Regions from separate parts of the Streptomyces sp. R41 genome, predicted to be linked through region 4. Evidence: riboswitches for the same ligand, from Rfam matches in the RefSeq annotation. Region 4 holds a riboswitch; each other region holds the start of a gene.
What was found. A riboswitch is a leader RNA that binds a small molecule or an ion and turns the genes downstream of it on or off. The one in region 4 is predicted to bind cyclic di-AMP.

Region 1 (7,312 bases), 3.0 Mb from region 4:
CCGGATCCGCCTGCCGTGGACCGACCTCCGCGGCCGCCCGTGCCACCTCACCGAGCTGCTCACCGAGCAGACGTACGAGCGGGAGGGCGACGAGCTGGTCGACCCCGGCCTGTACGTCGACCTGGAGGGCCGGCACTGGCACGTTGTCGCCGTGCGCGCGTGACCGGCAGGGCTCGGCAGGTCCGTCGGCCGGGGGAGTGGGGGCCGTGGCAGGTCCGTAGGCCCGTGATCGCGTTCAGCGCCCGTGCGGGATGAACCGCCCGACCGCCTTCCACGCGGCCGGAACCCGCCGGTGACGGACGGCCGCGGAGGCCCCCGCGCGCGGCGAGGGGAATGCCTGAGGCTGCCAGTCGCAGAGCGTCGAGGGGCCCTCGGGAGGTTCGTCTCCTCCGGCCCGGTCGTGCTCCTTGAGAGCGACACTGATCAGCGTGAGCAGAAGCGCCACATCGGCGTCGCAGTCCAGCAGCACGGTGATCCACGAGGATCCGGGGTGCACCCGCACAGCGGTGCTGTGCTGCAGGTGGGGGAGAAGCCGATGGACGGCCGCATGCGTGAGATGCAGATCCGCGGCGTCGTCGGAGTGGAAGTGCACGATGTCGTGCCCCATCGTCCCGAAGGCGCGTCCAGCGGCGCATCGGGGTGAGCCACTTATCAGGTTCGGCCATGACTCCAGTTGGGTCATGGCGCGATCGGCCACGGTCATGCGCACCATGGTCGCGCACTATTCACTCTGCCAACTACCCCCCTTCACCGTCCGCTTGGTCAATGGGCCGTTCTGCGCCCCTCATGATCCCGGGGCGGCCCTGTGCACCACGCCGCAGGGCTTCACGCGGGCCGTGCCGCGCTGTGGATCGCCGACGCTCCGGCGTAGAAGATCGACTCCTCGCGCACGTATGCCCCCGGGCTCGGCGCGTGGATCATCATGCCGTCGCCGATGTAGAGGCCGACGTGGCTGACGTCGCCGTAGAAGAAGATCAGGTCGCCCGGTCGGATGTCGGCGAGGGGGATGGCCGTACCGACGCTCGCCTGGTCGCGCGCGGTGCGCGGGAGCGCGACCCCGGCGGTTCTCCAGGCGGCCTGGGTGAGGCCCGAGCAGTCGTACGAGCCCGGTCCGGACGCGCCCCAGACGCACGGCCTGCCGATCTGTCCACGGGCAAAGGCGAGTACGTTCGCGGCCTTGCTGCCGTACCCGGAGTCCGACGCGCTGTCCGCGCCGATGGGCACGTCCGCGGCGATGGACGTGGCTGTGCCGAGAGTGACCGATTGCTGTTGCTGCCACTCCTCTTCGGGCCGGCGAGGAGCCGGTTCCCCGTAGCTATGCCAGGTGTCTTCTGCCGGCCGGGATTCGATCGCCGGGAAGGGCGCGCTCAGCTGCGCGGTGTGCTGGGAGAGCAGCCCTCGGGCCACCGCGAGCTTCTGCTGGATCTGCTCCTTGAAAGTCTTCAAGGAGGCCGAGGGCTGTCGCGGTTGCGCTGCCGGTGCGGGCACGGCCTTGGCGACTTCCCGCCGTGTCCGCGGCGCGGCCGGCAGCGCCGCGACGGCCCTGGAGGTCAACTCCGCCACCGGCCCGGCAGTCACTCCTGCGACAGGCCCGGCGGTCAACTCCGGGACGGGTCGTGCGGCCGACTCCCGCCCACGGTCGGCGAGTTCGTCAGCCGGACGTGTGGGCCGCGCCTGGGCCGGGCGGTTCGGCGTTCTGTCGGCCGGCAGCCTCGCCGGGACGGTCGGACCGAGCCGTGTCCGCGCCACGTCGAACCACTGTCTGGCCACGTCGTCGAGGGCGGTGTCGGTGGGCCTGCTCCCGCTGTCGAGTGCCGGGTTGACGCGCCTGCGCGTCCCCGTGGACATCGCGCGGGTCGCGTTGTAGTTCCCGGTGGCGGTCTCGGCCTGGTCGTAGAGGGAGCTGATCCGCTGCCGGACCTCTTCGCGGCTCGGCCCGTCCGTTGCGGGCGGCGTGGCGTCGGGAGTCCGGGAGAACGCGTCCGCGGAGCTGAGGGCCGCCGTCGTGGGGGCGGAGTCGCGCATGCCGGGGAGGCCGATGCCTCCAGGGCGCGGGGTTCGTTCCGGCGCCATGGGAGACGCACTCCTTCCGTGTTCCGCCTACCGAGTTAGCTGTCGGGTTCGGGCGGACGGTTCCGGAAGGTATGCCCTACGGCCCTTGCCCTGCTGGGCGGTTGGGCCGATTCACCCCAAGTTCGGTTGGGTCCCCGGCTCCGGCTGCCACGGGGGCGCACCGGATTCGGCGGAGGCCGCGCGACCCGGCGAGGTTCGCCGGAGGGAGTCTTGCGGTCTGCCGTCAACCTAGCCAATTTGTGTGCCTCGTGTGAAGGTTGAAGTGCGAAGTGTCCGATATGTATTTGTGACCTTCGTCGTACTGGCCGCCCGGCTCACATCGTTGGCATGGACCGGCGGCGAAAAGCTGGACCGCGACCCCGGCCGTACCCGCTGACCTGGTCCGCCTGCTGCGAGCCCGCCGACTGGCCCAGGAGGTCAACGGCGCATGACAGCTCATCTCGGCTGCGACCGCCGACTCACCGCATGAGGTGAGCAGTCAGGTCATCGGCTGCATCGACGGACCGGGATGTTGCAGTCCTGGCAGTAGCCAGCTCTGGAACGGAGCCAGTGCGGCCAGGACCAGGAACACGACGCCGACCACGGTGCTGAACACCGGTCCGAGCCGCCACAACTTCTCGATGAAGATCACGGTCGCAAGTCCTGCCATCGCCGCGATGTTCATGGTGCCCAGCGGGATGAGGACGATCATGAGCCCCCAGCAGCAGCCCACGCAGTAGAGCCCATGGTGGGCCCCGACGCGCAGGTCGCGTGCCCCAGGCCGGTAGTCGGCATGGCGTACGAGCTGGTCCACGGGGCTTCGGCAGTGGCGCAGACAGATGTTCTTCAGCGGACTGAACTGGTGGAGTCCGGCGAGCAGGAAGGCTCCGGCGCCGATCCAGCGCCCGGCTTCGGGCCGGCCGTCGACGAGGTCGCCGGTCGCGATGAGGCTCCCGTATACGCAGAGACCGAACACCGCCCACGCGATGAGGTATCCGCCCGCGAACTGGGTGATCCGGGCCGCGCGGGCCGTACCGGACGACTGACGGCCGATGGCCCGGGCCCAGGTGATGGCCACCGGTGCCAGGGACGGGAACATCATGGCGATCATCATGATCACCCAGAGGAGCAGGAACAGCGGCAGGTCGAGGCCCATCGTTCCCGGCTCCATCTCCATACCGTCGGCCTGCTCCACCACGACGAGCCACGCGAGGAGGGCCGGCAGCAGCATGAGGGACCAGGCGACGGTCATCGTCCGGGCGGGGAGTAGGTTGCCCGGCCGCATGGGCGCGGAGAGGGATGCCCGGTCACGGAACACGATTCCAGGTCATCACAGAAGGAGGCCGATCGCGCGTCAGCGGCTCTGCCAGGAGGAACCTGGCCCACCTGCGAGAACGGGGGGAATGGAGGCTCGCCCACCGCTGAGGCACGCCGTCCGTCGGCCCGGGCGAGGCGTCTGCGCGGGAACGCCGTGCCGTCGAAGCCGACTCATAAGGTGGCCTTATGAGGTCATAGGTCCAGCCCGACTACTGACTTAGGTTTGCCTTAGCTTAGGCTTCCCGGCGAGTACGCCTGTCACCGCTCGAAGGGAACCAGAACATGCCTCGCCCCCTGCGGGTAGCCATTGTCGGAGCCGGCCCCGCCGGGATCTACGCCGCCGACGCGTTGCTGAAATCCGCGGCGGCTGTCGAGCCAGGCGTGTCGATCGACCTCTTCGAGAGGATGCCGGCTCCGTTCGGCCTGATCCGCTACGGCGTCGCCCCCGACCACCCCCGCATCAAGGGCATCGTCACGGCCCTGCACCAGGTGCTCGACAAGCCCCAGATCCGCCTCTTCGGCAATGTCGACTACCCGGGGGACATCAACCTGGACGATCTGCGCGCCTTCTACGACGCGGTGATCTTCTCCACAGGTGCGACGGCCGACCGGGCACTCGACATACCCGGCATCGACCTCGACGGCTCGTACGGGGCGGCCGACTTCGTCTCCTGGTACGACGGTCACCCGGACGTGCCCCGGACCTGGCCGCTCGAGGCGGAGAAGGTCGCCGTCCTCGGCGTCGGCAATGTCGCGCTCGACGTGGCGCGCATCCTCGCCAAGACCGCGGACGAACTGCTGTCGACCGAGATCCCGCCGAACGTCCACGACGGCCTGAAGGCCAACAAGGCCCTGGAGGTCCATGTCTTCGGCCGCCGAGGCCCGGCGCAGGCGAAGTTCAGCCCGATGGAGCTGCGGGAGCTCGACCACTCCCCGAACATCGAGGTCATCGTCGACCCCGAGGACATCGACTACGACGACGGCTCGATCGCGACCCGGCGGGGCAACAAGCAGGCCGACATGGTCGCCAAGACCCTGGAGAACTGGGCCATCCGCGATGTCGGCGACCGCCCGCACAAGCTGTTCCTGCACTTCTTCGAGTCGCCGTCCGAGATCCTCGGCGAGGACGGCAAGGTCGTCGGCCTGCGCACCGAGCGCACCGCCCTCGACGGCACGGGCAACGTCAAGGGCACCGGTGAGTTCAAGGACTGGGACGTCACCGCGGTCTACCGCGCCGTGGGTTACCTGTCCGACGAACTGCCCAAGCTGCCCTGGGACGTCGAGTCGGGCACCGTCCCCGACCAGGGTGGCCGGGTGATCGAGGAGAACGGCGAGCACCTGCAGTCGACGTACGTCACCGGCTGGATCCGGCGCGGCCCCGTGGGCCTCATCGGCCACACCAAGGGCGATGCCAACGAGACGGTCGCCAGTCTGCTGGACGACCACGCGAACGGCCGTCTGCACACCCCCGCTTCGCCCGCCCCCGAGGCCGTGGACGCGTTCCTCGGCGAGCGCAACGTCCGTTTCACCACGTGGGAGGGCTGGCACCGGCTGGACGCCGCGGAGAAGGCCCTTGGCGAGCCGCAGGGCCGCGAGCGCGTGAAGATCGTCGAGCGCGAGGACATGCTCGACGCCAGCGGCGCGTAGGCCTGACAGTTCCTCCCGAGAGGGAGGGGTGGATCAATGGCTGAGGGGGGCTGTCAGCCATTGATCCACCTGCGGATGAACTCGGCGGGCACTCGAAAACCCACCTGACCCCGACCGCCCAACTCGCCTATGGTCAACATGATTTCCGGCGGACGCCTCGGCTCCAGTGGCCGGGACGCGGGCGTGACGAAGCGGAGGGTGAGGGTGCGCTACCGAGAGCTGGGACGCAGTGGGGTGTCGGTGTCCGAGATCGGTTACGGGGCGTGGGGGATCGGTGAATCCGCCTGGGTCGGCGCCTCGGAGGACGAATCCGTACGTGCCCTGCACCGCGCCATCGATCGTGGCGTGAACTTCATCGACACCGCACGCGGCTACGGCGAAAGTGAGCGGATCGTCGGCCGGGTCGTGCGTGAGAGGGCCGGCAACGAGGTGCTCGTCGCGACCAAAGTGCCGCCGAAGAACCGTAGGTGGCCGGCGCCCGACGGGCTGGACCCGGCCGAGGCGTTTCCCGGCGAGCACATCCGCGACAGCCTGGACACCAGTCTGCGCGCCGGCGGCCTCGACCACTTCGACGTCCTGCAGTTCCACGTCTGGAGCGACGACTGGGTCGGCCGGGGCGACTGGCTGGAGACGATCGCGCAGCTGAAGCAGGAGGGGAAGATCCGGCTCTTCGGTGTGTCCATCAACGATCACCAGCCGGACAACGCCCTCGCACTCGTCCGCAGCGGCGCCGTCGACTGTGTGCAGGTCATCTACAACGTCTTCGACCAGGCCCCGGCGGACGCGCTGCTGCCCGCCTGTGTGGAGAACGGCGTCGGTGTCATCGTGCGGGTGGCGCTGGACGAGGGGGGCCTCACCGGACGGATCACCGCCGGTACGACGTTCCCGGAGGGCGACTTCCGCAACCGTTACTTCCGCGGTGACCGCCCGGCACAGGTCGAGCGGCGGGTGGCCGCTATCGTCGCCGACCTCGGCATCGCCCACGACGAGATCGCCGAGACCGCGCTGCGGTTCGTCCTGAGTTCGCCGGCGGTCTCCACCGTCATCCCCGGCATGCGCACCGTTGGCAACGTGGAGCGCAACACGGCCCTGAGTGACGGACGGCCGCTCACCGCCGACCAGCTCGCCGTGCTGGCCAAGCACCGGTGGCAGCGCAACTTCTACTCCTGATCCCAAGGAGCCGCCGATCCGTGGGAGCCGCGGCCTGGCCCGGTCAGGTGGGATCTCGAGATTTCCGGGAGAAGCTGTCGATCCAGGTGCGTCCTGTTCGACGCATGGGTGAGAGCGGGAAACGACGAACCCCAGGAGCCCGGCCATGCCCAAGCTGCGCGTACACAACCTCACGATCTCGCTGGACGGCTTCGCCGCCGGCCCCCATCAGCGTCTGGAGCACCCCCTCGGCGAGGGCTTCGAGGGCATGCACGAGTGGATGTTCGCCGCGATGCGGGACCGCGCCGACGGCAAGAGCGGGATCGACGTCGAATTCGTCGAGCGGAGCGAGGAGAACATCGGCGCCACGATCATGGGCCGCAATATGTTCGGGCCGCAGCGCGGGCCGTGGCAGGACGAGTCGTGGAAGGGCTGGTGGGGCGACAACCCGCCGTACCACAACGACGTGTTCGTGCACACGCACCACCCGCGGCCGTCGCTGCCGATGGAGGGCGGGACCACGTTCCACTTCACCGACGAGCCCATCGAGACGGTGCTGCGGCGGGCGTTCGAGGCGGCGGCGGGCAAGGACGTGCGCATCGGCGGAGGGCCGGCCACCGTCCAGCAGTATCTGCGCGCCGGGCTGATCGACGAGCTGCACCTGGCCATCGTCCCGGAACTCCTCGGCAGCGGTGAGCGCCTGTTGGACAACCTGGGGGACGGGATCGACGGCTACCGGGTCGCCGAGCTGGTCGGCTCGCCCGCCGTCGCGCACGCCCGGCTGGTGCGTCGCTGAGGCTTCCCTCGACTCGCTGAGGCTTCCTCGAGGTCGCGGAGGCCTTCCTCGAAAGGGGCCGGCTCAGCCTTCTCGGGCGGCACTCTTGTGCGGACGGCCAGACGCGGGCGCGCCCCCCTCGCCCGACCGCTGTGCCTCCGTCCCGCCCGACGCGGGGGCCCCCGCGCGCAGTCCGTCCATCACGATGTCCAGAAGCCGTGCGGCGCGCGGCTGCCAGTCGGCGTGCGGGTCGAGCTGCCAGAGCCCGGCGATGGCGAGCATGAAGTCGTCCAGGGTCACTCCCGGGCGGATGGTGCCGGCCTCCTCGTTCGCCTCGAGGAGGAGCGTGACGGCCGAGCGCACCGAGCCGTG
Region 2 (7,312 bases), 600 kb from region 4:
CGGGCGGATGCGGCTGATGGAGACCCGGGCCGTCGGGGACGTCGTCCTCATCCGGTACGTCCCCACCGCGCCCGGAGTCGGGGGGCTCGCCGCCGCCGCGGACCGGCACTGGCTGAGGCTCGCGTGCGAGCTGGCCGCGTTGTGCCCGCCCTCGGAGACCGCGTTCAGCGTGGGCGCGGTGGTGGTGGCCGCCGATGGGACGGAACTGGCGCGGGGGTACTCCCGTGAGGGCGGTGACTCCGTGGTGCACGCCGAGGAGGCGGCGCTCGCCAAGATCGACCCCGCGGATCCGCGTCTCGGCTCGGCCACGGTGTACAGCAGCCTGGAGCCCTGTGCCCGTCGGGCCTCCCGGCCCGCGCCGTGCGCCCGGCTGATTCTCGACGCGGGGGTACGGCGGGTTGTCACCGCCTGGCGGGAGCCCGACACGTTCGTCGCCGGGGCCGACGGGAACGGGCTCCTCGTGGCCGAGGGCGCCGACGTGGTCGTACTCCCGGAGTACGAGGAGCGGGCCATGGCGCCCAACCGGCACCTTTTGTGAATCCCGCCGACACCTGCCGCTGAGGCATGCGCGGGGGCGCGTTTAAACGTGTGTGCTTCGGGTCCCGCGGATGGCGTACACTGGTTTCAACGACGCGGGGTGGAGCAGCTCGGTAGCTCGCTGGGCTCATAACCCAGAGGTCGCAGGTTCAAATCCTGTCCCCGCTACTGAAGGCCAAGGGCCGGAACTCGGATTCACGAGTTCCGGCCCTTGGTGTTTGCCGGCCACGGCCTCATACGTCCCCACATCCCCCGGTCGGTCCACACCGGTCGCCCCCCGCTCCCGCTCCGGGAAGCCTGGACGGGTGGGGCAGCAAACAGGCGAGCAGCGGGCCGAGGGCCCGTACGACCGGTCCGGTGGACGGCTGCCCGGCGATCCCGTGCCCGACCCCGGCCTCGATGACACCCCGCCCCGCGGCCCCGCGGACCCGGGCAGGCGCAGGATCTCGAAGGCGCGGGCCTTCGTCCGGGCGCTCCCCGCGCTGCTCATCGTCGTCGGGGCCTTCTACGACTACTTCACGCCGTCGGACTTCACCGCGTCCCCTCTCTTCACGGCCGCGCCGCTCGTGGCCGCGCCCCTGTACTCGCTGCGCGGCACGGTGCTCACCGGTGTCGCGGCCATCGCCGCGGTGCTCACGATCCACATCAGGCTCAGCATCGTCCTGAACGTCGGCTCGGTCACCGAAGTGGTCACGGTGGCCACGGCCGGCGTCCTGGCCGTCGTGATCAACATCCTCGTCCGCCGCAGCGACGCACGGCTCGCCACGGTCCGGGAGATCGCCGAGTCCGCCCAGCGCGCCGTGCTGCCGGAACCCGACGAGCGGATCGGCGGCCTCGAGGTCGCGGTGCGGTACGAGGCCGCGCAGGCGGACGCGTTCATCGGTGGCGACCTGTACGCGGTGCAGGACTCCCCGCACGGCGTACGGCTGGTCGTGGGCGACGTACGCGGGAAGGGCATGGGCGCGGTGGCCGCCGTCGCCGTCGTCATCGGGGCGTTCCGGGAGGCGGCCGAGCAGGAGGCGACGCTGGAGGCGGTCGCGCAGCGTCTGGAGCGCGCGCTGGCGCGCGAGGGCACCCGGCGCGACGGCCTCGACGCCTTCGAGGGGTTCACCACGGCCGTACTCGCGGAGATCCCGCACGGCGAGGACGTCGTACGGATCGTCAACCGCGGCCATCCGTCGCCGCTGCTCCTGCACGCGGACGGCACGCTCGTCACGCTCGACGCCGAGGATCCCGCACTGCCGCTCGGCATGGGCGAGTTGGGCACCTGGCCCGACCGGGCGGTGCGGGCCAAGTTCCCGCGCGGTGCGACGCTGCTCCTCCACACCGACGGCCTGTCCGAAGCCCGCGACGAGTGCGGGGACTTCTACGATCCCGCCGCGCGCCTCGCCGGACGGGTCTTCCCCGGTCCGGACGCCCTGCTGGCGGCCCTCGCCGAGGAGGTCCGCCGGCACACGGGCGACGGCACGACGGACGACATGGCACTGCTTGCCGTGCGGCGTTCTTGATCGTTGTCACGAGGGGTGATCGGGCGGTGTCCCTCCGCATAACGACTGACACACCGTCAACTGAATCGATGTTTATGCGACGTGGTCAACTCGCCCGATTTAGGCCGGTGGTGACCCCAAAGTCCTGGCCAAAAGCGTTAACGATCAGTCCGAACAGCTTGGAATCCGGTACCCGGGTCTATTAACGTTCGATAACGCAGCGCGGTCGTCCCAGCCGTCACAAGAGGCGGCTCCGTGCGCACGCGCCGAATCCCGCAAGGGAACCGGGGAACCACCAACTTGGGGTGAATCGAGCGTCTTTCACGGTGAACAAACCGTGGTTGACGCGCGTAGGAGACCTTCCTGCTCCGAACCCGTCAGCTAACCCGGTAGGCGAGAAGGAAGGAAAGGAGCACGCCCACGTGGCGTCCAACCGGCCTGCCCAGCAAACCTCGTTCGCGCCCAACGACACACAGCCCTTCGGCTACGCGTACGGCAACGACGAGGGTCCTTGGGAGGAGTGGAACCCCACCGAGGATTCCGTCCGTCCCGTCCGCGGCCGGCACCGCGTCAGCAAGCAGCGCGGCGGAGGACTCGCCCGCAGCTCCACGGTTCTCGGCGTAGGCGTCATCGCGGCCGTCGGCGCGGGCGGCATGGCCACCGCGGCACCCGGCAAGCCGCCGGTGTCGATCTCGCTGCCCGACCTGTCGTCGGTCACCGAATCCGCCAAGGCCCTGATATCCGACGGCGGCACCAGCGCGCCGAAAGGCTCCGCCACTCCGCTCACCAGCGCCGGTCTGACCAGCACCGACGCCGCGCAGGGCACCACCGACGCGGGCGAGGCGCTGCGCGCCCGCATCATGCAGCAGGCCGAGTCGCAGCAGGACCAGGTCGACACCGCGGCCCAGGACGCCGCCGAGGCCGCCGCCGCGAAGCAGGCCGTCGCGCTCGCCGCCAAGCAGCAGGACGACGCCGCGGCCAAGGCCGCCGCCGCGAAGAAGAAGGCGGAGGAGGAGGCCAAGGCGAAGGCCGAGGCGGAGCGTCTCGCCGAGCTCGCCAAGAGCTACTCGCTGCCCACCTCCTCGTACACGCTGACCTCGCGTTTCGGCGAGGCCGGCTCCATGTGGTCCTCCGGCTACCACACCGGCCTCGACTTCGCCGCGCCCACCGGCACGCTGATCAAGGCGATCCACAGCGGCACCGTCACGGAGGCGGGCTGGGCCGGCGCGTACGGCTACCGCACGATCCTCACCCTCGACGACGGTACGGAGCTGTGGTTCTGCCACCAGTCGTCGATCAGCGTCAGCGTGGGCCAGAAGGTCGCCACGGGTGACGTGATCGGGCGCGTGGGCGCGACGGGCAACGTCACCGGGCCGCACCTGCACCTGGAGGTCCACCCCGGCGGCGGCGACGCGATCGATCCGATGGCGTGGCTGCGCAGCAAGGGCCTCAACCCCTGACACGTACGTTCCTGATCCCCGGTGGTCCTGACGGCAACCCCCCCGACGTCAGGGCTGCCGGTCAGGCGTTTGCGGAGCCGGGTGTGCGTCGTGTGCGGAGTCGCGTGCGGGCCCAGGTGCGGAGTCGGGTCCGGAATATAACCATCCGGTACGGATGTTGAAGTTGAACATGACTTCTCTGCGCAAGTTCGGTTCCTCCGACCTCGAGGTCTTCCCGCTGTCCCTCGGTGGCAACGTCTTCGGCTGGACCGCCGACGAGGCCCAGTCCTTCGCCGTGCTCGACGCGTACGCGGCCGCCGGCGGCAACTTCCTCGACACGGCCGATTCCTACTCGGCGTGGATCGAGGGCCACAAGGGCGGCGAGTCCGAGACCATCATCGGCAAGTGGCTCAAGGCGCGCGGCAACCGCTCCGACGTCGTGGTCGCCACCAAGGTCAGCCAGCACCCCGAGTATCCGGGGCTGTCCGGCGCCAACATCAAGGCCGCGGCCGACGCGTCCCTGCGCCGTTTGGGCACCGACTACATCGACCTCTACTACACGCACTTCGACAAGCCCGAGGTGCCGGTCGAGGAGATCATCGGGGCGCTCGATGAGCTGGTGAAGGCCGGCAAGGTGCGCCACATCGCCGCGTCCAACATCTCGGCCGAGCGGCTCCAGGAGTCCCTGGAGTTCTCCGACCGCGAGGGGCTCGCGCGATACGTCGCCCTCCAGCCGCACTACAACCTCGTCTCGCGCGACACGTACGAGGGTGCTCTGCGGGACGTCGCCTCCCGCTCCGGCCTCGCGGCCGTCCCGTACTACGCTCTCGCGTCGGGCTTCCTCACCGGCAAGTACCGGCCCGGGACGACGGTGGACTCGCCTCGGGCTCAGGGGGCGGCCAAGCACCTTGAGACGGAGCGAGGGCTTCGCGTGCTCGCCGCCCTCGACGAGGTCGCCCAGGCGCACGACGCCCCTGTCGCCACGGTCGCCCTCGCCTGGCTGGCAGCCCAGCCCACGGTCGCGGCGCCCATCGCTTCGGCGCGGACGCCCGAGCAGCTTCCGGCGTTGCTGGGGGTGGGGGACCTGGTCCTGACGGACGGGGAGCTGAGCAAGCTGACGGAGGCGTCGGCGTAACCACCGGGTTTCTTCGCCCCCTCCGCCCCTGCCCATTCCCGTCCCTGGGGCTCCGCCCCAGACCCCGTTCGCGCAGTTCCCCGCGCCCCTGAAAAGGGGCGCGGGGAACTGCGCGATCCTTTGAGCGGGGGTCTGGGGGCGGCAGCCCCCAGGGACGGGACGGGAAGGGGCGGAGGGGGCGAAAAAAACTACGTGCGGTACGGGTTGTACGCGGGATATGGGGTGGCCGCGGGTCCGTAGGGGTGGCTGTACGCGTAGCCGTGGGCGGGCCACGGTGGGGGTACCGGGACCACCGGGGCCATCGCGCGGGCCGCGTAGGACAGGGCCGGGCGGGCAACATCCCGGCGGCGCCACAGCTCGTCGAGCAACTCCCGCTCCCGCACGACGAAGTCGGCACCCGCGCGCCCCCGGCGCCCCCGGTGCCGCAGAAACGCCAGAGACGTCGCATACGCCTCGTACTCCGCGACCGAGCGAGCCGCGGCCTTCCCGAAATGGTGACCGGCCCACTCGCGGGCGAGCCGCCGCGCCCGCATCGAGCCGAGCACATACGGCTCGGGCGCGCTCAGCCACCCGGCGACGGCGTACGCGGGCAGTTCCGCGCGCACGGTGCGCAGCTCCCGCTGCCGCGTCCAGATGGCCAGCCAGGTCAGCAGCCCGAACGCGGGCACCATGAACGCGGCGTACACCCCGAAGAACCCGTACTCCCCGAAGCTCGACGAGCCGTTCCAGGCGGAGTGCATGCCCATGGCGAGCAGCAGTCCGGTGAGGGGGAGCAGGACGCGGCGCAGATGCTGGCGCTCGGCGGACAGGGCCGCGATGCCGAAGCCGATGCCGGTCAGCACGGTGAACAGCGGGTGCGCGAAGGGCGACATCACCACGCGGACGAAGAAGGTCGCGGCGGTGACGGACGCGAGCCCGCGCTCGCCGCTGAGCTGGTCGGTGCCGAAGGCGGTGCCGAGGTAGAGGATGTTCTCGGTGAACGCGAAGCCGGTGGCGGTGACCCCGGCTATCACGACCCCGTCGACGATCCCGGTGAAGTCCCGTCTGCGGAAGAGGAAGACCAGCAGCACGGCCGCCGCCTTCGCGGACTCCTCGACAATGGGCGCTATGACGGTCGCGCCGAGGGTGTCGGCGCTGGAGGGATCCGCGGTCGCGGTCGCTATCCATCTGGTCGCGAAGCTGTTGGCGACGATCGCTATGAGCGCGGCCGCGCAGGCGCCCCAGGCGAAGGCGAAGAGCAGGTTGCGCCAGGGCCCGGGCTCGACCCGGTCCAGCCACCGGAAGGCGGCTATGAGGAGCGGCACGGGGAAGACGGCGAGGCCGAGGCCGACCAGAAAGCCCTCGGTGCCGGTCTGTTCGCGGACGAGGGCCAGGATCACGAGCCCGGAGATCGCGAGCAACGCGATCAACGCGCCGTACCGCGCCCACTTCCGCTGCCACCAGTGCGCGTGCCGCAGCGCACCACCGGCGGGACCGCTGGGGTGCGTCGGGTACGAGGGACAGGTGGCCACGGCATCGACCCTAACGAGGGAGGGGCGCAGCGCGCGACGGTGCCTGGTGCCGCCCGGGGGTTCCCGAGAGACGCCGGAGACTCCCGCGGGTTTCAGCGGGGCTTCAGCCGTCGACGGATTGCTGCTCCGGTTTCTGGTCCGGTTGCTGATGCTGGTCCGGGTGGTCTACGAGGTGCTGTACGCGCCGGAACAGGAGGTCGTTCACCACATGACCCTTGTCCAGTCCCTGGCCCTCGAAACGGGTCAGCGGCCGGAAGTCCGGACGTGGCGCGTAACCGCCGTCGGGCTGGGTGTTCTCGAAGTCCGGGTGCGCGCTCAGCACTTCGAGCATCTGTTCGGCGTACGGCTCCCAGTCGGTGGCGCAGTGCACCAGGGCGCCCGGCTTGAGGCGGGTCGCGACGAGGCTGAGGAACTCCGGCTGGATCAGCCTCCGCTTGCGGTGCCGCTTCTTGGGCCAGGGGTCCGGGAAGTACACGCGCAGGCCGCTCAGGGACTCCGGCTGGAGCATCTCCCTGAGCAGGATGATCGCGTCGCCGTTGCCGACCCGGATGTTGGACAGACCGTTCCGGTCCGCGAGATTGAGCAGGTTGCCCTGTCCCGGGGTGTGCACATCCACGGCGAGGATGCCGGTCTCCGGGTCCTCGGCCGCCATCTGCGCGGTGGCTTCGCCCATCCCGAACCCGATCTCGAGCACGACGGGCAGGTCGCTCCCGAACAGCTCCGCCAGGTCGATCGTCCGCTGCCCGTCGATGTCCAGCCCCCACTTGGGCCACAGCCGCTGCAGCGCGTCCGCCTGCCCGGCGGTCACGCGACTGCGACGCGGCTGAAAACTCCGGATCCGCCGCTCGAAGTGCGACCCGGCGGGGTCGGCCTTCGGTCCGTCGGGGAATCGGGGCTCCCCCTTGGCGCGGGTGTGACGCAGCGAGCCGTCAGTGGGTGAGGCGGGCTGCGGCTCTTCGGGGGCGGTAAAGGAGGACTCAGACACAGTGGGGTCGATTTTACGGCGGTTGTTCGCCCCCTCCGCCCCTGCCCTCCCCCCACTCTCGGCTTCGCTCGAGCGGGGGGACCCCATCGTCCCTGGGGGGCTGCCGCCCCCGGACCTCGCTGGGTTGTTCTTCTGGTGCGGGCCGGTGGGGGCTTGTCGCGCAGTTCCCCGTGCCCCTTCAGGGGCGGAGGGGGCGAAAAAACTCCTCACGCCCCCGC
Region 3 (7,312 bases), 3.3 Mb from region 4:
CGCCCTGATGGCCGCCTACCGGCTCCCGGAGGACGGCACGCGCGCGGCCGACGCGGCCGACGTGGCGCTCACCGTCCTCGGCGGCGGCGAGTCCTCCCGGCTCTACAACCGGCTCGTACGCCGCGACCGCACCGCCGTCGCGGCCGGGTTCGGCCTGCTGCGGCTCGCCGGAGCGCCCTCCCTGGGGTGGCTGGACGTCAAGACGTCCGGCGACGTCGAGGTCCCGGTCATCGAGGCCGCCGTGGACGAGGAGCTCGCCCGGTTCGCCGAGGAGGGCCCCACGGCCGAGGAAATGGAGCGCGCCCAGGCCCAGTTGGAGCGCGAGTGGCTGGACCGGCTCGGCACCGTCGCGGGCCGCGCCGACGAACTGTGCCGGTACGCCGTCCTGTTCGGCGACCCGCAGCTCGCCCTGACCGCCGTGCAGCGCGTCCTGGAGGTCACCGCAGAGGAGGTCCAGGAGGTCGCCAAGTCCCGCCTGCGCCCCGACAACCGCGCGGTGCTCGTCTACGAGCCGATCGCCCCCGAAGACACCGACGCCGCTGACGACACCGACGAGGAGGCGGCGAAGTGACCGAGCTCGCCACCATGGACTTCCACCCGCAGCCCCAGGCCGGCGAGGCCAAGCCGTGGGCCTTCCCGTCGCCCGAGCGCGGCACGCTCGACAACGGCCTCACGCTCCTGCGCTGCCACCGCCCCGGCCAGCAGGTCGTCGCCGTCGAGGTGATCCTCGCCGCGCCGCTGGAGGCCGAACCAGCGGGCCTCGACGGCATCGCCACGATCATGGCGCGTGCCTTCTCCGAGGGCACCGACAAGCACTCCGCCGAGGAGTTCGCCGCCGAGCTGGAGCGCTGCGGCGCCACCCTCGACTCGCACGCCGACCACCCCGGCGTACGCCTGTCGCTCGAAGTGCCCGTCTCGCGCCTCCCCAAGGCGCTGGGTCTGCTCGCCGACGCCCTGAGGGCACCGGCGTTCGCGGACAGCGAGGTCGAGCGACTGGTCCGCAACCGCCTGGACGAGATCCCGCACGAGACGGCCAACCCGGCCCGCCGCGCCGCCAAGGAGCTCTCCAAGGAGCTGTTCCCGGCGACCTCGCGCATGTCGCGCCCGCGCCAGGGCACCGAGGAGACCGTCCAGAAGATCGACGCGGCGGCCGTGCGCGCCTTCTACGACAAGCACGTACGCCCCGCGACGGCCACCGCCGTCATCGTCGGTGACCTGACCGATGTCGACCTCGACGCGCTGCTCGCGGACACGCTCGGCTCCTGGACCGGCTCGTCCGCCGAGCCGCGCCCCGTGCCGCCGGTGAGCGCCGACGACACCGGCCGCGTGATCATCGTGGACCGCCCCGGCGCCGTCCAGACGCAGCTGCTCATCGGCCGCGTCGGCGCCGACCGGCACGATCGCGTCTGGCCCGCCCAGGTGCTCGGCACGTACTGCCTCGGCGGCACCCTCACCTCGCGCCTGGACCGCGTCCTGCGCGAGGAGAAGGGTTATACCTACGGTGTGCGGGCGTTCGGCCAGGTGCTGCGCTCCGCGCCGGACGGCACGGGCGTCGCGATGCTCGCCATCAGCGGCTCGGTGGACACCCCGAACACCGGTCCGGCGCTCGACGACCTGTGGAAGGTGCTGCGTACCCTCGCCGCCGAGGGCCTGACGGACGCCGAGCGCGACATCGCCGTACAGAACCTGGTGGGTGTGGCGCCCCTCAAGTTCGAGACCGCGGCGGCCGTCGCGAGCACGCTCGCCGACCAGGTCGAGCAGTACCTGTCGGACGACTACCAGGCGACGCTCTATCAGCAGCTCGCCGCGACGGGCACCGTGGAGGCCACCGCGGCCGCCGTGAACGCCTTCCCGGTGGACCGTCTGGTGACCGTCCTGGTGGGCGACGCCGCGCAGATCGAGGAGCCCGTCAAGGAGCTCGGAATCGGTGAAGTGACCGTCGTCCGGGCCGAGTAGGACAGCGCGACTCCCTGAAGACCCAGGTGACTGAAGAGTCACCTGGGTCTCCTTTTGCCCGAACTTCGGCCTACTTCCCGGGCTTCGTCCCCAAGGTGTCCGTATTGATAGGGAGGTTGCCTGTCTGCCCTGTGGCATGCGCTACAAAGGCCGTGATCCGTTTGTTGTTTGAAAGATGCCCCGTTTAGCGTCGGTCGGGCTGTTCGTCAGGCAGTGCGCCGCGCCCGCGGCACCGGACAGCCATCGCCGAGTCCCCGTACGGCGCGAGCCAGGGGAGCCGGGGACCCACACGCAGTCCCTGGGGTGAATCGGACGCCCTCCCAGGAGGGAGTCCGTAGGAGACCTTCCTGCTCCGAACCCGTCAGCTAACCCGGTAGGCGAGAAGGAAGGAAAGGATCAGCCCCTACATGGCGTTCACCTGTGGCACAGGGAAGCACCGTCGTCCGAGCCGCGTGAAGCGCACGACCACGAACGCCGTCGGCGTCGCAGCGCTCGCCACCACCGGTGTCATCGGAACCCTGGCCGCCCCGGCACTCGCCGCGGACACCTCCGCCGAGCAGACCGGGCTGACCCCGATCATCACCATCGGCGACACCCTCGCCGAGAAGATCGACGCGCAGGCCGTCGCCCAGCAGCACGCCGCCGACGAGGCCGCCGCGCAGAAGAAGGCCGAGGAAGCCGCCCGCAAGGAGGCCGCGAAGAGGGCCAAGGAGGCGCGCGAGGCCAAGGAGCGCGCCGCCCGCGCAGCCGAGCGCAAGCGTCTCAACACCTTCGTCCTGCCGATCACCGGCTCGTACATCTCCACCGGCTACAAGGCCGGTGGCAGCCTCTGGTCCTCCGGCAGCCACACCGGCGTCGACTTCCACGCCGCGTCCGGCACCTCGGTGCACGCCGTCGGCTCCGGCACGGTCGTCACGGCCGGCTGGGGCGGCGCCTACGGCAACCAGGTCGTCATCAAGATGCACGACGGTACGTACACGATGTACGGGCACCTGTCGTCCATCGGCGTCTCCGTGGGCCAGACGGTGACTCCGGGCCAGCAGATAGCCCTCTCCGGGTCTACCGGCAACACCACCGGGCCGCACCTCCACTTCGAGGCCCGTACGACCGCGGAGTACGGCTCGGACATCGACCCGGTGGCGTACCTTCGTTCGCACGGTGTGAACGTCTGACAAGCGCATCACCGCTTCTTCGCCACTTCCGATGCCCCGGCTCGCCGAGCCGGGGCATCGTCGTTTCAGGCGGCCGTGTGTCCAAAAAATATCCCTGGATTCCGGCCTGCCATCGGAAATTCCGGCTCCCTGCAATAGAGTCACTGAACAAGCGTCAATCGATGGCGTTTCGCGGGGATTAAAGCGGAGGTCCGGTCATGCGTATTCCGGCGCACTCGGTATGCACGGCGATCCGTGACGACATCGTCGCGGGTGTCTACGAGCGAGGCAGCCGGCTCACCGAGGAACTGCTCGCGCGGCGCTACGGCGTCTCGCGCGTCCCCGTGCGCGAGGCCCTGCGCACGCTGGAGGCCGAGGGCTTCGTCGTCACCCGTCGGCACGCGGGCGCGTGCGTCGCGGAGCCCACCGAGCAGGAGGCCTCCGACCTGCTGGAGATGCGCATGCTGCTTGAGCCGCTGGGTGCCGCGCGGGCCGCGCAGCGCCGTACCGAGGCCCACCTCAAGGTGCTCCGAGGCCTGGTCAGGCTGGGTCAGGAGCGGGCCAGGAGGGGCCACAGCGAGGACCTGCGCTCGCTGGGCGGCTGGTTCCACGAGACCCTCGCGCAGGCTTCCGGAAGCCCCGCCCTCACCTCCACGCTCGCCCAGCTGCGGCACAAGATCGCATGGATGTACGCGGTGGAGGCGCCGGCCAACCCCGCCGAGTCCTGGGCGGAGCACGGCGGCATCGTGGACGCCGTGGCGCGCGGTGACAGCGAGCGGGCCCGGGCGATCACGGCCCTGCACACCGAGCGTGCCGCGGTCGCGCACCGGCTCCGATTTCCCGGCGGCGGAGATCGTCCGGACCGTGTGAGGACTTCGCAACCTCCCGTAAACATGACGGGCCTGCGGCATTAACACGGGCGCCGTATACAAAGAGGGATATTCGGCAGGGCCCTATTTCCGCTGCCCCTCTTTTCGCGTGCCGAGAATTCCGGTGCGTGTTATTTTCGTGGGTGCGACGCGGGGTGCGCGGGTGACATGCGCAGAATTCCTGGACGGTGTACGGAAAACGGCTGAGCCGCGCCGCCCGGGAATGGGTGACGCGGCTCAGCCGCATGGTGTCCGTAATGCTCAGACGGTCTCGGGGAGCTCCTCAAGCCCCTCGGCGACCAGCTTCGCCAGACGGTCGAGGGCAGCGTCCGCACCCTCGGCGTCGGACGCGAGGACGATCTCCTCGCCGCCCTGGGCGCCCAGCCCGAGGACAGCGAGCATGGAGGCCGCGTTGACGGGGTTGCCGTCGGCCTTGGCGATCGTCACGGGGATACCGGAGGCCGTCGCGGCCCGGACGAAGATGGAAGCGGGGCGGGCGTGGAGGCCCTCGGCCCAGCCGACGTTGACGCGGCGCTCAGCCATGTGATGCTGCCCTTCAGGTTTTCAGGGTTGTCTAGACCAGTGTCCCATATCGTGAAGCGTCTCCGGAGCGGTCCTTCGTCCCCTCCGGAGTGTCGTCGGATCGCGGCCTCGATCCGACTTCCGTTGCCCACAGACTGCCTCGCGCCGTTGTCGGACGCGAGCCGTACTCTGGGCCCCATGCAGACCTCGTCGGACCGGCACGAGTACCCCGCTCACTGGGAGGCGGACGTGGTGCTGCGTGACGGTGGTACCGCACGCATCAGGCCCATCACCGTTGATGACGCCGACCGCCTGGTCAGCTTCTACGAGCAGGTCTCGGCCGAGTCGAAGTACTACCGCTTCTTCGCGCCGTACCCGCGACTGTCCGCCAAGGATGTCCACCGCTTCACGCACCACGACTTTGTGGACCGGGTGGGTCTCGCGGCCACGGTGGGCGGCGAGTTCATCGCCACCGTACGCTATGACCGCATTAATGCCGACGGCCTGCCCGCCTCCGCGCCCGCCGACGAGGCCGAGGTCGCCTTCCTCGTGCAGGACGCCCACCAGGGCCGCGGGGTCGCCTCGGCCCTTCTGGAACACGTCGCGGCCGTGGCCCGTGAGCGCGGCATCCGCCGCTTCGCCGCCGAGGTGCTGCCCGCCAACACCAAGATGATCAAGGTCTTCACGGACGCCGGGTACCAACAGAAGAGGCACTTCGAGGACGGCGTCGTACGCCTGGAATTCGACCTCGAACCCACCGACCGGTCGCTCGCCGTGCAGCGCGCGCGGGAGCAGCGTGCCGAGGCCCGGTCCGTGCAGCGACTGCTCGCACCCGGCTCGGTCGCCGTCATCGGCGCGGGCCGCACACCCGGAGGTGTCGGCCGCAGTGTCCTCACCAACCTCCGTGACGCCGGATTCACCGGCCGCCTGTACGCGGTCAACAGGGCGCTTAAGGAGAAGGAACTCGACGGAGTCCCCGCGCACCGCTCCATCCGTGACATCCACGAGCCCGTCGACCTCGCCGTCGTCGCCGTGCCCGCGCCGCTCGTCCCCGAGGTCGTCGCCGAGTGCGGCGAGCACGGGGTGCAGGGGCTCGTCGTCGTCTCCGCCGGGTACGCCGAGAGCGGCCCCGAGGGGCGCGAGCGCCAGCGCGAACTCGTGCGCCAGGCGCGTACGTACGGGATGCGCATCATCGGGCCGAATGCCTTCGGGGTCATCAATACATCCCCCGACGTGCGCCTCAACGCCTCGCTCGCGCCCGAGATGCCGCGCCCCGGGCGGATAGGCCTGTTCGCCCAGTCCGGCGCCATCGGGATCGCCCTGCTGTCCCGGCTGCACCGGCGCGGCGGCGGCGTCACGGGGGTGACCGGTGTGTCGACGTTCGTCTCCTCCGGGAACCGGGCGGACGTGTCCGGCAACGACGTACTGCAGTACTGGTACGACGACCCGGACACCGACGTAGCCCTCATGTACCTCGAATCCATCGGCAACCCACGCAAGTTCACGCGCCTCGCGCGGCGGACGGCGGCGGCGAAGCCTCTGGTCGTCGTCCAGGGGGCGCGGCACGGCGGGGCGGCTCCCCAGGGGCATGCCGTACGGGCCACGCGGTTGCCGCACGCCACGGTGTCCGCGCTGCTGCGGCAGGCGGGGGTGATTCGGGTCGACACGATCACCGAGCTCGTCGATGCGGGGCTTCTGCTGGCACGCCAGCCGCTTCCTCCCGGGCCTCGGGTGGCGATCCTCGGGAACTCGGAGTCGCTCGGGCTGCTCACGTACGACGCGTGTCTTGCCGAAGGGCTTCGGCCGCTTCCTCCGCTGGATCTGACTACGGGGGCCTCCGCGGAGGACTTTCATGGGGCGCTGGTGCGGGCCTTGGCCGACGACAAGTGCGACGCCGTTGTCGTGACCGCCATACCGGCGGTGGGGGAGACGTCCGCTCAAGACGCAGCCTTGGCCGAGGCACTGCGCTCGGCGGCGGCCTCGCTTCCGGCGAAGCCGGTGCTGGTGGTGCATGTCGAGCTTGGTGGGCTCGCCGAGGCGTTGTCCGCGGCCGCCAGCACGGCACCACAGGCGGCTGAGTCGGCACCCGGCGCTGCGGGCGGTGCCCACCCTTCCCCACTCCCGGCCACGCTCGAGCGGGGGGACCCCCATCGCCCTGCGGAGCGGTTGCGCACCGAGGTCGAAGCACCTGAAGAGGCTCGTCTCATCCCCGCCTACCCCGCCGCCGAGCGTGCCGTCCGTGCGCTCGCGCAAGCCGTGAAGTACGCCCAGTGGCGGCGTGACGCCGCCGAGCCGGGCAAGGTGCCCGAGTACGAGGACATCGACGAGAAGGGGGCCGCCGAGCAGATCGACGGGCTGCTCGCGCGGGGGGAGGGGCTGACGCTCGGCGGGGAGGAGACCTGTGTGCTGCTCGGGCGGTACGGCATCGACGTACGCCGTGCCCTGCCGGCGCCCACGCCGGACGACGCCGTGGCGGCCGCGCGAACCCTCGGCTACCCCGTGGCCCTCAAGACCACCGCCCCGCACCTGCGGCACCGCGCCGACCTGGGCGGCGTACGGCTCGATCTGGCGGACGAGGAGCAACTGCGGCGGGCGTACGCGGAGTTGACGGAGCTGTTCGGGAAGCCGGAGGAGCTGCGGCCCGTCGTGCAGGGGATGGCGCCGCGCGGAGTCGACACCGTCGTACGGGCGGTGATCGACCCGGCGGCCGGGGCGGTGCTCTCGTTCGGGCTCGCCGGGGCCGCCTCGGAGCTGCTGGGGGACACGGCGCACCGGCTGATTCCGGTCACCGACCGGGACGCGACCTCGCTGGTC
Region 4 (7,312 bases):
GCCGATGTCCACGACCAGGTACGGCTTGGCGAGGTCGTCGCGACCCGTCAATTCCTTGGTCGCGCCGGTGAAGGAGAACTCGGCCTCCTGGTCGCCGGAGATGACCTCCGGTTCGACCCCGAGGATGTCGAGCACCCCGCGTACGAACTCGTCCCGGTTCTCGGCGTCGCGGGATGCCGAGGTGGCCACGAAGCGCAGGCGCTCCGCGCCGTGTTCCTTGATGATCGCCGCGTACTCGTGGCATGCCGCGAACGTCCGCTCCAGCGCCTCCGGCGCGAGCCGCCCCGTGCGGTCGACGCCTTGCCCGAGCCGCACGATCGTCATCCTGCGGTCCAGCTCGACGAGTTCACCCGTCCGCGGGTTCACGTCGGCGACGAGCAGCCTGATGGAGTTGGTGCCGCAGTCGATGGCAGCGACCCTGGTCATGGTGTCCGGTCTCCTGTCGTGATGGTTCTCGCCCCCTCCGCCCCTACCCTCCCCCACTCTCGGCTTCGCTCGAGCGGGGGGACCCCCATCGTCCCTGGGGGCTGCGCCCCCAGACTCCGCTGGGTTGTGTTTTTGCTGCGGGCCGGTGGGGGTTGTTCGCGCAGTTCCCCGCGCCCCTTTCAGGGGTGCGGGGAACTGCGCGATCTTTTGAGCGGAGGCCTCGAGTGAGGCAGGGGGTCAGGCCCCGTCCACGGGGACTACGCACGCGCCCTTGCGCCACCACTCCGGCAGCATCGCGATGGCCTCGTCCCCGAGGGGGTTCACCCCGGGTCCCGCGGCCAGGGAGTGGGCCACCAGGACATGGAGGCACTTCACCCGGTCCGGCATGCCGCCCGCGCTCGGGAAGCCCTCCAGGACCTCGATGGAGTCGCGGCGCGCGATGTAGTCCTCGTGGGCGGCGCGATACGCGGCGGCCAGCTCGGGATCGGTCGCCAGCCGGTCCGTCATCTCCTTCATGACACCGTTGGCCTCGAGCGTGCCGATCGCGGACGCGGCCCGCGGACACGTCAGGTAGTACGTCGTCGGGAACGGCGTCCCGTCGGGAAGACGCGGCGCCGTCTCGACGACGTCCGGCTGCCCGCAGGGGCACCGGTGCGCGATCGCGCGCAACCCGCGCGGCGGCCGGCCCAGCTGCTGCTTGAAGGCCTCGACGTCCGCGTCGGTCGGCTCGGTGCGCGGGGTGGGCGGCGGTGGCGTTTCCATGCCGTGAGTCACTTGTCTTTCTGGTCAGTTCACTGGTCGGCGGCGTCGGACTTGTCCACGCCGTCCCAGACATTGGCGTACCAGGGACGGGCAGCCGCCCCCTTGTCGGCGCGGGCCTGCTTCGACGCGTCCGGGTCGATCACGATGTAGCCGGTCTCGCCCGGCATCACATAGTGCAGCCGCTGCCGGATCTGCTGCTCGGCGTACGCGTCGTCCTTCCAGCGTGCCTTGAGGTCGCGCAGCTGCTCGACCCGCTGGCGGGCCTGCTCCCGCTGCCGCTGCACATCGGCGATCTCGGCGCGCTGGGAGACGTACTGCCTTATCGGGTACGCGAGGGCCACGATCAGGGAGCACAGGACGAGGGCCAGGAGCGCCGCCCGGCCGGTCAGCCGCGAGCGGCGGGCCTGCCGCTTGGTCTGGGAGCGGTAGACACGGGCCGCCGTCTGCTCGCCGAGCAGCCGCAGCCTGGTCGCGGTGGAGAACCGGTCCCGGTCCTTCACGGCCATGAGTCCCGCCTCCCCGGTGCAAGCCCGTCACGTGCGTACGTCCCCGCACACGGTACGGGACCGAGTACGGGGACGTACGTACGACGCTTCCTACGACGCTACGGCTCAGGCCTTGCTGTGCCCGTGGTCCGCGGAGCGGACGTGCGGGAAGACTCAGCCCTTGCCGTGCCCACGGTCCGCGGAGCGGACGAGCGGGAAGGCTCAGCCCTTGAAGCGCGGGAAGGCGCTGCGGCCGGCGTACACCGCGGCGTCGTCGAGGATCTCCTCGATGCGCAGCAGCTGGTTGTACTTGGCGACGCGGTCCGAGCGGGCCGGGGCACCGGTCTTGATCTGACCGCAGTTCACCGCGACGGCGAGGTCGGCGATGGTGACGTCCTCGGTCTCGCCGGAGCGGTGCGACATCATGCACTTGAAGCCGTTGCGCTGGGCCATCTCGACGGCGTCCAGGGTCTCGGTCAGCGAACCGATCTGGTTGACCTTGACGAGCAGGGCGTTGGCGGAGCCCTCCTCGATGCCGCGGGCCAGGCGCTCCGGGTTGGTGACGAAGAGGTCGTCGCCGACGATCTGGACCTTGTCGCCCAGCTTGTCGGTGATGACCTTCCAGCCGGCCCAGTCGTCCTCGTACAGCGGGTCCTCGATGGAGACCAGCGGGTACGCGGAGACGAGCTCCTCGTAGTACTCCGTCATCTCGGCGGCCGAGCGGGACTTGCCCTCGAACTCGTACTTGCCGTCCTTGTAGAACTCGGACGCGGCGACGTCGAGCGCGAGCGCGATCTGCTCGCCGGGGACGTAACCGGCCTGCTTGATGGCCTCGACGATGAGGTCGAGCGCGGCGCGGTTGGACTCCAGGTTCGGGGCGAAGCCGCCCTCGTCGCCGAGGCCGGTGGACAGGCCCTTGGTCTTCAGCACCTTCTTGAGGGTGTGGTAGACCTCGGCGCCCCAGCGCAGGGCCTCGGAGAAGGACTCCGCGCCGATCGGCGCGATCATGAACTCCTGGATGTCCACGTTCGAGTCGGCGTGCGAGCCGCCGTTCAGGATGTTCATCATCGGAACGGGCAGCAGGTGCGCGTTCGGGCCGCCCAGGTAGCGGAAGAGCGGGAGGTCGCTGGCCTCGGAGGCGGCGTGCGCGACGGCGAGCGAGACGCCGAGAATGGCGTTGGCGCCGAGGGAGCCCTTGTTGTCGGTGGCGTCCAGGTCGAACATCGCCTGGTCGATCAGGCGCTGCTCGGTGGCGTCGTAACCGACGAGCTCCGGGCCGATCTGCTCGATGACGGCGAGGACGGCCTTCTCGACACCCTTGCCCTGGTAGCGGTTGGGGTCACCGTCGCGGAGCTCGATGGCCTCGAAGGCGCCGGTGGAGGCGCCGGACGGGACGGCGGCACGACCCGTGCTGCCGTCGTCGAGGCCGACCTCGACCTCGACCGTGGGGTTGCCTCGGGAGTCCAGGATTTCCCGGGCTACGACGACGTCGATGGACGGCACGAGCATCTCCTTCTGGGATGTGACGCGGGTACGCGGGGCCGTGGGGCCCGTAGTGCACGGAGCCGCGGTCGGCTCCGCGAGATGAGCCTAACCGCCTCCGGGGGATCGGCCAGCCGGTCGACCACCCCTTGGGCAGAACCGAGAGTAAATTGTTTCCGAACGGAACAAAAACCTGCCCCGTACACGAAACTCGCCGCGCACGAGAGCCGCGCACAAAAAGCCCCGCCCCGGTGCGTACGGGGGAACACGCACCGGAGCGGGGAGCCCGTGGGGACGGGGGACCCTCACGAGGCCTTCACTATGGAGACCACGTATAGGAGAGGGCTGTGGTTCAGCTGCGAGCCCGTTGTGGACTTCAGCTGCGAGCCTGTTGTGGACTTCAACTCCGAGCTCGTTGTCGACTTCGGCCGCGAGCTCGTTGTCGGCTTCACCCGCGAGCCCGCCGCCGACTCGGTCAGCTCAGGTGCAGCTGCTGACCCGGGTAGATGAAGTCCGCGTCGTCGACGATGTCCTTGTTCAGCTTGAACAGCTGCTGCCAGCCACCCTTGACGTGCTTCTTCTCGGCGATCGAGCTGAGGCTGTCACCCTTGACGACCTTGTACTCGCCGTCACCCTTCTTGACCTTCTTGCCGGTCGGGGTGGTGACGGTCTTCGTGGCGGCCGGGCGCTCGGCCGAACGCGAGGCGGGCTGCTCCGTCGTCCGGGTGGTGGTGCTCGGGGTCGTGCTCTGCGAGCTGCTCGTACCGCCGGTGTACGCGGCGCCGGACAGGCCCGTGCCGCAGGTCGGCCAGGCACCCTTGCCCTGCGCGGCGAGGACCTTCTCGCCGATGGTGATCTGCTCGGACTTGGAGGCCTGGTCGGCGGTGGCGGCGTAGGCGGTACCGCCGTACGCGGCCCAGGTGGAGGGCGAGAACTGCAGGCCGCCGTAGTAGCCGTTGCCGGTATTGATGGACCAGTTACCGCCGGACTCGCACTGGGCGACCGCGTCCCACTCGGAGGCGGTGGCGGCGGAGGCGTTACCGGCCGCCATCAGCGGGGCGGCGATGGCGACACCGGTGACACCGGCGAGCGCGGCTGCACGGGTGGCCTTGGACGGGCGGCGGTGCTTGCCCTTGCTGGAAAACAGCATGGAGAGATCCCCTCACCGACGCCTGCGAGGTGAGCTGTCGGGTTCGGGCGGGTGAGTGCCCGGTCGTACGCCACTGGCGCACGGCTTCACCCCAAGCCACTCCCGGTCAACTACCGGGCGCGGCGCTTACCTTGGGTCCCCCGCTCCTGCCTACGGCGCTGACGCGTCGACTGTTCCCGTACGGCCGTTGGCAGGATTCGGCGTTGCGACCGTCGGGGCCCGCTGTGGCGAGCGGTGATGACCGTAGACATGCGATCGGCGGAATTTCAAAGACGATCAGGGCTTCTGAGACTCATATCTCACTTGCGCCAAACCGGACATTCCACGGCGAACCATGACGCGAACTCCCGCTACTTTTCGCCCGATTCAGCACCAACTGCAAGGCTCTGACCGGGGAGGATGAGGTCGGGATCGGTGCCGACCGCATCCTTGTTCTCGGCATACAGCTCGGTCCATCCGCCCTTGAGGTCAAGGGAGTCGGCGATGGTCCAGAGACTGTCTCCGGCACGCACGACGTAGGAGCCGTCGGCGGCGTCACGGGAGGCGTCGGAGCCGCGCGAGGCGTGCCGCCCGGAGGCGCTGTCCGTACGACCGTCGGTCGCGCCCTCCGTCACGCCCTCGTCGGCGCTGTCGCCGCGGTGGCGCCCGGCGCCGGACGTCGCACTGCCGGACTCGGCCGAAGAGTCGTCGTTCTGGCCGGACTTGTCCGACTCGTCAGCCTTGGGCGTTTCTGTATCCGAGCTGTCGGAACCCTGTGAGGCGTCGGACTTCGTCGAGTTCTCGGTCGCGTCCGAGGGGGCGTCGGACGAGGAGTCGGAGCCCAAGCCGGATGAGTCGGATGAACCGGACTCGGCAGACGAACTGGACGAGCCGGACGAATCAGTGGAACTCGACGAGCTCGATGAGTCGTCCGCCACACCCGTGTCGACCTCGACCGAGCCGGAGTCCTTGCTGAGCCCGGAGAGCGGTCCACAGGTCGGCCAGGCGGCGAAGCCCTGGCCGTCGAGGACCTTCTCGGCGACGGCTATCTGCTGCGAGCGGCTGGCCTGGTCGGCGCTCGGGGCGTATTCGAGGCCGCCGTACGACTCCCAGTTCTCCTGGGTCAACTGCAGCCCGCCGTAGTACCCGTTGCCGTCGTTCGCGCTCCAGGCGCCGCCGCTCTCGCACTCCGCGACCCGGTCCCAAGTGGTGCCGTCGGCCGCGCTCGCGCTGGTGGCGCCGAGCAACGGGATCGCGATGGCCGATCCGGTCACTCCTGCGGCGACGATGAGGGCCGGGGCCTGACGGGGGCGACGATGACGGCCGTTCCCGGAGAGCATGCGGAAGCCTTTCGCGTGACAGCAGGTGACGACAGCCGCTACAGCGACTGCAGCGACGGATGGGCCGCGTTGATGGGTGAACGTATCCGCACTCGAACGCTTGTCACAAGTCGATGCAGCGTAGATCACGTGAAGATCACAGAGCTGAGGGAGCGTCACTTTTTCGCTGCCGAGCGGCCGCTCCCTGCACGCCCGCCGACTACGGACGGGACAAGTCAAGCGGAGGCGTGAACTCCACGGGAAGTGTGCGCAATCCACGCATAATGAGCCCACCACGCCAGCGCAAATCGGCCGAATCTCCCGCGAGTTGGAGATCGGGGAGGCGGGTGAGCAGGGTGGCGAGCGCGGTCTGGCCCTCCAGGCGGGCGAGCGGCGCGCCGAGGCAGTAATGGATGCCGTGGCCGTACCCGAGGTGTTGGTTGTCACGTCGCGAGAGGTCGAGCGTGTCCGGCTGCTGGAACCGCTCGGGGTCACGGTCCGCTGCCGCCAGTACGACGAGGACGGGGTCGCCGGACGCGATGTCCTGCCCGCCGATCCGGACGGGCTCGGTCGCGAACCGCCACGTGGCGAGTTCGACGGGGCCGTCGTAGCGCAGGAGTTCCTCGACGCCGGTTTCGAGGAGTCCCGTCTCCTTGGCGGCGAGGGAGGCCTGCAGTCGCTGTCGCTGCTCGGGGTGGGTGAGGAGGGCGTAGGTGCCGTTACCGATGAGATTGACGGTGGTCTCAAACCCTGCGAACAGCAGGATGAACGCCATCGCGGCGGCCTCGTTCTCGGTGAGGTGCTCGCCGTGGTCGGAGGCGCGGATGAGCCCGGAGATGAGGTCCTCGCCCGGGGCGGGCTCGTCCGGGAGCAGTTCGCGCTTGCGATGGATGAGTTCGGCCAAATAGCCGCGCATCTTTTTCACGGACCGCGCGACCCCGCCCCGCGGCCCTCCCCCGTGCCGGATCATCATCCCCGCCCAGTCCCGGAAGTCGTCCTGGTCCTCACGGGGGACGCCGAGCAGGTCGCAGATGGCGTAGATGGGGAGCGGGAAGGCGAACTCGTGGATGAGATCGGCGGAGCCCTTGTCGGCGAACTGGTCGATCAGGTGGTCCGTGAGCTCCTGCACACGCGGCGCGAACTCGGCCACCCGGCGCGGCGTGAACGCCTTGCTGACCAGCCGCCGCAGCCGGGTGTGGTCCGGCGGGTCGATGTTCAGCAGATGCGTCATCAACTCGGCCTTGCGCTCACCGGGGATACCGGTCTTCCCCTTGGCATGCGCGGGCTCGTCGTGATGGGCGGGATTCTTGGACAGCCGCGCGTCGGCGAGCGCCTGCTTGGCGTCGACGTACCGGGTGACCAGCCAGGCCTCCACCCCACTGGGCAGCCGGGTCCTGTGCACGGGGGCGTGCTCCCTGAGCCAGGCGTACGCCGGGTAGGGGTTGGTGGCGAACTCCCACGTGAAGAGTTCGGGGGCGGCGCTGGAGGGCTGGGGCTGGTCGGTCACTCCTTGACGGTATCGGGAGGGGGCCGGGGTGCCTGGGCCGACCAGCGGTCGGCCCAGAACTGGAAGAGATCCGCGAGGGCGCGTGCTGCGCCTCGGTCACCTCGCGCGCGAGTGGTTCCAGGCAGGGCACTGCGGCGAGCCTTCCGTTCTCCGCGAGACGAAACCCACGGTCCGCATCGCCCTGCGGTGCCCGAGGCCCGCT

Region 1: it holds a riboswitch for cyclic di-AMP, as region 4 does, so the genes downstream of both, AB5J53_RS07005 (C40 family peptidase) here and AB5J53_RS20605 (transglycosylase family protein) in region 4, are expected to answer to the same signal.
Region 2: it holds a riboswitch for cyclic di-AMP, as region 4 does, so the genes downstream of both, AB5J53_RS23325 (M23 family metallopeptidase) here and AB5J53_RS20605 (transglycosylase family protein) in region 4, are expected to answer to the same signal.
Region 3: it holds a riboswitch for cyclic di-AMP, as region 4 does, so the genes downstream of both, AB5J53_RS35500 (M23 family metallopeptidase) here and AB5J53_RS20605 (transglycosylase family protein) in region 4, are expected to answer to the same signal.

Annotation. Positions count from the first base shown of each region.
Region 1 is NZ_CP163443.1:1,471,255-1,478,566, reverse strand. Features, by position in the region: gene AB5J53_RS07015 (alpha-amylase family glycosyl hydrolase) at 1-163, shown strand, start outside; gene AB5J53_RS07010 (luciferase family protein) at 236-682, opposite strand; gene AB5J53_RS07005 (C40 family peptidase) at 826-2,073, opposite strand; cyclic di-AMP (ydaO/yuaA leader) riboswitch at 2,082-2,255, opposite strand; gene AB5J53_RS07000 (DUF2182 domain-containing protein) at 2,552-3,370, opposite strand; gene AB5J53_RS06995 (FAD-dependent oxidoreductase) at 3,652-5,016, shown strand; gene AB5J53_RS06990 (aldo/keto reductase) at 5,221-6,186, shown strand; gene AB5J53_RS06985 (dihydrofolate reductase family protein) at 6,332-6,961, shown strand; gene AB5J53_RS06980 (TetR/AcrR family transcriptional regulator) at 7,025-7,312, opposite strand, start outside.
Region 2 is NZ_CP163443.1:5,093,465-5,100,776, reverse strand. Features, by position in the region: gene AB5J53_RS23340 (dihydrofolate reductase family protein) at 1-538, shown strand, start outside; tRNA gene AB5J53_RS23335 (tRNA-Met) at 632-705, shown strand; gene AB5J53_RS23330 (PP2C family protein-serine/threonine phosphatase) at 843-2,045, shown strand; cyclic di-AMP (ydaO/yuaA leader) riboswitch at 2,279-2,435, shown strand; gene AB5J53_RS23325 (M23 family metallopeptidase) at 2,447-3,484, shown strand; gene AB5J53_RS23320 (aldo/keto reductase) at 3,654-4,598, shown strand; gene AB5J53_RS23315 (PrsW family intramembrane metalloprotease) at 4,787-6,109, opposite strand; gene trmB (tRNA (guanosine(46)-N7)-methyltransferase TrmB) at 6,213-7,094, opposite strand; gene lhgO (L-2-hydroxyglutarate oxidase) at 7,301-7,312, opposite strand, start outside.
Region 3 is NZ_CP163443.1:7,797,858-7,805,169, forward strand. Features, by position in the region: gene AB5J53_RS35490 (M16 family metallopeptidase) at 1-571, shown strand, start outside; gene AB5J53_RS35495 (M16 family metallopeptidase) at 568-1,956, shown strand; cyclic di-AMP (ydaO/yuaA leader) riboswitch at 2,191-2,351, shown strand; gene AB5J53_RS35500 (M23 family metallopeptidase) at 2,364-3,128, shown strand; gene AB5J53_RS35505 (GntR family transcriptional regulator) at 3,326-4,021, shown strand; gene AB5J53_RS35510 (HPr family phosphocarrier protein) at 4,238-4,519, opposite strand; gene AB5J53_RS35515 (GNAT family N-acetyltransferase) at 4,697-7,312, shown strand, end outside.
Region 4 is NZ_CP163443.1:4,496,194-4,503,505, forward strand. Features, by position in the region: gene AB5J53_RS20585 (exopolyphosphatase) at 1-426, opposite strand, end outside; gene AB5J53_RS20590 (DUF501 domain-containing protein) at 664-1,188, opposite strand; gene AB5J53_RS20595 (septum formation initiator family protein) at 1,218-1,694, opposite strand; gene eno (phosphopyruvate hydratase) at 1,896-3,182, opposite strand; gene AB5J53_RS20605 (transglycosylase family protein) at 3,631-4,305, opposite strand; cyclic di-AMP (ydaO/yuaA leader) riboswitch at 4,310-4,518, opposite strand; gene AB5J53_RS20610 (transglycosylase family protein) at 4,656-5,624, opposite strand; gene AB5J53_RS20615 (cytochrome P450) at 5,824-7,110, opposite strand.